Regions from separate parts of the Paenibacillus beijingensis genome, predicted to be linked through region 2. Evidence: predicted binding sites of a transcription regulator. Region 2 holds the regulator's gene; the other holds the start of a gene.
What was found. The regulator CtsR, encoded in region 2, represses protease genes until heat stress. The targets are predictions, from matches to a motif close to ATGGTCAATAAAGGTCAAACA.
Positions count from the first base shown of each region.

Region 1: the regulator CtsR is predicted to act here: its motif matches at 778-798, upstream of clpP (ATP-dependent Clp endopeptidase proteolytic subunit ClpP).

Region 1 is NZ_CP011058.1:2,472,409-2,474,866, forward strand. It holds gene clpP (ATP-dependent Clp endopeptidase proteolytic subunit ClpP) at 124-705, opposite strand; gene VN24_RS28435 (hypothetical protein) at 853-978, shown strand; tRNA gene VN24_RS11185 (tRNA-Arg) at 1,014-1,088, opposite strand; gene VN24_RS11190 (sugar-binding transcriptional regulator) at 1,525-2,458, shown strand, end outside.
Region 2 is NZ_CP011058.1:2,748,569-2,751,026, reverse strand. It holds gene VN24_RS12475 (protein-arginine kinase McsB) at 1-711, opposite strand, end outside; gene VN24_RS12470 (protein-arginine kinase activator protein McsA) at 876-1,397, opposite strand; gene VN24_RS12465 (CtsR family transcriptional regulator) at 1,459-1,920, opposite strand; gene VN24_RS12455 (GNAT family N-acetyltransferase) at 2,293-2,458, opposite strand, start outside.

The DNA of each region.
Region 1 (2,458 bases), 280 kb from region 2:
GGGTTATGATAATGAAAGAGCGCCGCTTCCTTGGCTAGGAAGCGGCGCTCTTTATTGAAGGCAATGAAGCCGGACGGCTTCTATATGAAATCATTTGCTGCGCTGCCGGAGCAGAGAACACAATTACAGCTTTTCGATGACTTTGTCTACCAAACCGTATGCGGTTGCTTCTTCCGCGCTCATGAAATAGTCGCGGTCGGTATCCTTTTCGATCCGGCTGAGCGGCTGTCCGGTACGTTCGGACAAAATGCCGTTCAGTTTGTCGCGCATTTTCAAAATGCGGCGGGCTCTGATCTCGATGTCGGTTGCTTGACCTTCCGCACCGCCGAGCGGCTGATGAATCATCACTTCGCTGTTTGGCAGCGCGTAACGCTTGCCTTTCGCCCCTGCGGCGAGAAGGAAGGCGCCCATAGAAGCCGCCATGCCGACGCAGATGGTGGATACGTCCGGTTTAATGAACTGCATCGTGTCGAAGATGGCCATGCCTGCCGTAATGGAGCCGCCAGGACTGTTAATATAAATGGAAATGTCCTTCTCGGGATCGTCGGCAGCCAGGAACAGCAGCTGAGCAATAATCGAGTTGGCGACGACATCGTTCACTCCGGTTCCGAGGAAAATAATCCGGTCTTTAAGCAGCCGGGAGTAAATATCATAGGCACGTTCACCCCGGTTGTTCTGTTCGATAACCATAGGTACAAAATTCATGTCCAAGTGAGTCCCTCCTTCAAACATTCATAAGTTCTAAACCGCTTATTAATCATACCCCATTGCCAATCAAAAGTCAAAGATAGTCAAACATCCGGTTTTCGTTCTCTTTTCCGGCTGATGAACGACCAAGTCCGGCGGTTCCAAATGCCTGCGGAAGCAGCGCCTTCCGTTGCAGCCGCGCTTGCGGGTAAAGAGCGAAGCAAATGCCCGTTAGAGGCGGCGCTCCCCCATATGGACGCAAAAAAAGCCGGCTGGGCAGCCGGCTGTTGATGTAGATGTTATATGAAAATCATAATTGAAAATAATGGCGCGCCCGCGAGGGATCGAACCTCGATCTCAGGCTCCGGAGGCCTACGTCATATCCATTGGACCACGGGCGCATGAAAAGCGTAACGAAATATATCTTATAACAATTGAGCGCGAAAAGCAAGAGACGATGCTAAAATAATTTTTCTTCTTTTTGGCATCCTAAACAACTGGCGAAAGCAACTCCGATTCGCTTTGGGCAACTGTGCATGCAAAGCGGCCGCAGGGCTGAACGTCCTGAAGATCCGGTAAATGGAAAGCGGAAACTAGGTCCTACGTACGACTTGAAACCGGTTTCATTCGGGCTTCTCACATTTTATTGTAAAAAGTGTTTGAAAAAAGAAGATTGGGGTAAAACCTTACTTGCGATGTTGTTTCCTTTGAGATACAATAGACGTGGGACTTAAATTGAATGGCCGGGACGTAAAGTGTCCAGTTAACTCAAAGCGGCATGCGGCCCATCGAATTGGCACCCATGTACGCACGGTCATTTGGAGTGAATATGGAAAGATGCGCGACATCATCGAACTGCAAAGGCAGCTAGTGCCGGATGTGCTGGATGTGATGAAGACGCGGTATAAGATCCTTCATCAGGTGATGCTATCCGACCGGATCGGACGGCGTACGCTGGCGGCATCGCTCTCGATGACGGAGCGGGTGCTCCGGGCCGAGACCGACTATTTAAAGAGCCAAGGCTTTCTGAGCATGAACGTTTCGGGCATGAGCCTCAGCGAAAGCGGACGGCGCCTGCTTGAAGAGCTGGAGCCGGTGTTCCACCATTTGTTCGGTCTGTCGGAGCTTGAAGAAAAGATTCGCCGGCGTTACGGATTGCAGAAAGTGATGATCGTTCCGGGTGATTCCGATTCTTCTCCCCGCACGAAGCGCGAGCTGGGAAGAATGGGCGCGAGCGCTCTGCTGCAGGCGATGGGAACGGACGACGTCGTTGCCGTAACAGGCGGAACGACGCTGGCGGAAGTCGCCTCTGCGATGTCAAGTCCGGTGCCGCTCAAAGGGAACTTGTTTGTGCCGGCAAGAGGGGGTCTCGGGGAGAGCCTGGATTATCAAGCCAGCACGATTGCTTCCACGATGGCGAAACGGACAGGCGCCCAGTACCGGATGCTGCATGTGCCGGATCACTTGAGCCGAGAAGCATATGAGAGCCTGATGCAGGAGCCGAATGTGAAAGAAATTGTCGAGGTTGTCCGCAGCGCCCGAATCGTGCTGCACGGCATCGGGGATGCGATGACGATGGCGCGCCGCCGCAAAGTCGAAAGCAGCGTCGTCGGGGAGTTGCTTGAGGAAGGGGCTCTTGCGGAAGCGTTCGGTTATTATTTCGACCGTAACGGGGCGGTTGTTCACAAGATGCAGACGGCGGGACTGCGGCTCGAGGATATTATGCAGACCGAGATGGTGATCGCCATTGCAGGCGGACAAAGCAAGGGCG
Region 2 (2,458 bases):
AATTTCATTCTCCGACTGTCCTAGCGTAATCTGGTTCGAAATTTGAAACAGGTTCCCGATCGCCTCGCTGCCTTCGCCGTAAAGTCCTCTGACAGCCAGGCCGACCTGAGTAATGGCCGACAGGATGCGGTTGATTTGCTGGGTCATCACCAGTGCCGGCAGGTGCATCATTACCGATGCCCGGATGCCCGTTCCGACATTGGTCGGACAGCTGGTCAAATACCCTCTTTTTTCGTCAAACGCATAATCGGCCGCTTCTTCAAAAATATCGTCAATGCGGCTTGCCAACGACCAGGCTTCCTGAATTTGAAAGCCGGGATACAAACATTGGATACGCAAATGGTCTTCTTCATTAATCATAATGCTCACGGATTCGTTGTCGCTCAATATGAGCGCCCCGCTTCGCGATTCGTTGGCCAAACCCGGACTGATCAGATGCTTCTCGACGAGCACCCTCCGCTCCAACTCGCTAAGGTCGGACAAAATAATCGTTTCGAATGTGCCGACTTTATTCAACTTGCCCTCCCGGGCTACGGCTGTGAGCTGCTCCATCACGTCTTGGGACTGCTGGTTCGTCGCGAGCATGGGAAACGGCTTATGGCGCAAATTGCGCGCGATCCGTATCCGGCTGCTGAACACGATGTCGGAATCGGGACCGCCGCCCTTCATCCATTCGCTCAGCGCTTCCTGGGCAAAACGGTGTTTTGCCAAGAATATCCCCTCCTTCACGTTCTGCGTCGATGTGCAAAAACCCTCTTTTTTATCTTTACCCGGATCACTTTTTCATAAAAGTTACCCGCCAGCAAGCGGCTGCGCCATCCGCTGGAGATATAGTGGCATCATTCAAAGACTAAGATTCGCGCTCCTTTGAAGGACTAGGATTCCGCAATTTGCTTTTCCAGCTCGCGGATCTGGTCTCTTAGGCTGGCGGCAGCTTCAAACTCCTCCCGCTCAATGGAGCTCTGCAAATCATGACGAAGCCGGTCGATCTCCCGTTTGGTTTGGATACGTCCGCCGCAGCGTTTCGGAATTTTGCCGCTGTGGACCGTGCTGCCGTGCACCCGCTTGAACAGCGGATCCAGCCTTTCCCCGAAATGACGGTAACAGGAGCTGCAGCCGAAACGGCCCAGCTTGCTGAATTGGCCGTAAGTCAATCCGCATTCGTCGCAGCGCAGCGTCTGCGGCTTCGAGCCGAGGCCCGCCGCCCCCCCGGAAGGATCGAAATCCATCAGTCCCGACAGCAGACTGTGAATGGAGAAGCCGTTCGGAGCGCCGGGGATGCTGTCGCCCTTTTCCCGTGCACACGATTCGCAGATATGAAACTCCGTCTTCTCCCCATTTATGATTTTCGTAAAATGAAGTGTAGCCGGCCTTTTGCCGCATTCCTGACAAAGCAATCTGTCTCCTCCTTCCGCAAATACCGCCCGCTGATGGACGAAAGCCCGCAAGTGAAGGGCTCTATTTCATCAGCAATGAAATCAGCATCGCCTTGAGCAATCTGGCCCGGATTTCATCGCGCAGCGGCAGTTTAAGTGCGAGCGCCTCGCGGCAGATCGCCGCACGCAGCAGATTGCCTTCGCGCCTGGAAATGAGGTCCGCTTCTTCAAGCTGGTAAATAAGCCCTTCCGCCGCATTCTGGTCCACCTGCTCGCCAATCGTCTGGCTGATGTGCCCCTGAATCGCTTTAAGGGCCGGCAGCTCCACCCGCTGAATGCGGATGTATCCGCCGCCGCCGCGCTTGCTTTCAACCAGGTACCCTTTCTCCAGTGTAAATCGCGTACTGATGACATAGTTGATTTGCGAAGGCACACAAGAGAAGCGGTCCGCCAAATCATTGCGTTGAATTTCAACCGCGCCTTCCGGGCTTTCCTGCAGGATCTGTTTCAGATACTGCTCCAAAGAATCGGAAATGTTACGCAAATGCCCAACCTCCCTAATACTGCCAACAAAGAGACGATGTAGCGGTTGCGCCAAAGCGCCAAAGCATTGCCGATAGTGTTCCCCCGCAGCAGGGCATTATTGCCCGGAACCGGAGAAAGGAAGCAACTGACTTTGACTTTCTTTGACTTTAATGATAATTATACGCCTTTTTTCCAAAAGGTCAAGGGGATTAGCCTGCGTTATTTATTTTATGATCTTGTTAACATCTTGATACAGGCTGCGCCTATTTATACATTTATGCAGCTGTCGATACATTCCGCGGGATTCACGGCGCAAAAAAGACAGCTGCAAGCTGCAGCTGTCCGGAATTTGACACGATGAGGCAATGCGGGCAAATACGGCGAAATAGGCTCAGAAAAAATCAAGCAAATAAGTGCTGCGGCGGGGAATCAACTTCTCGAGCAGCTCGGCCGAATCAAGCGAACCGTTCAAACGTCCGGCGCGCACAAGCTCAAGCGGACGCTTGAAGCCGAACAAAATCGCCGATAGCGTCTCGATTCCGCAAGTAAGTTCATTA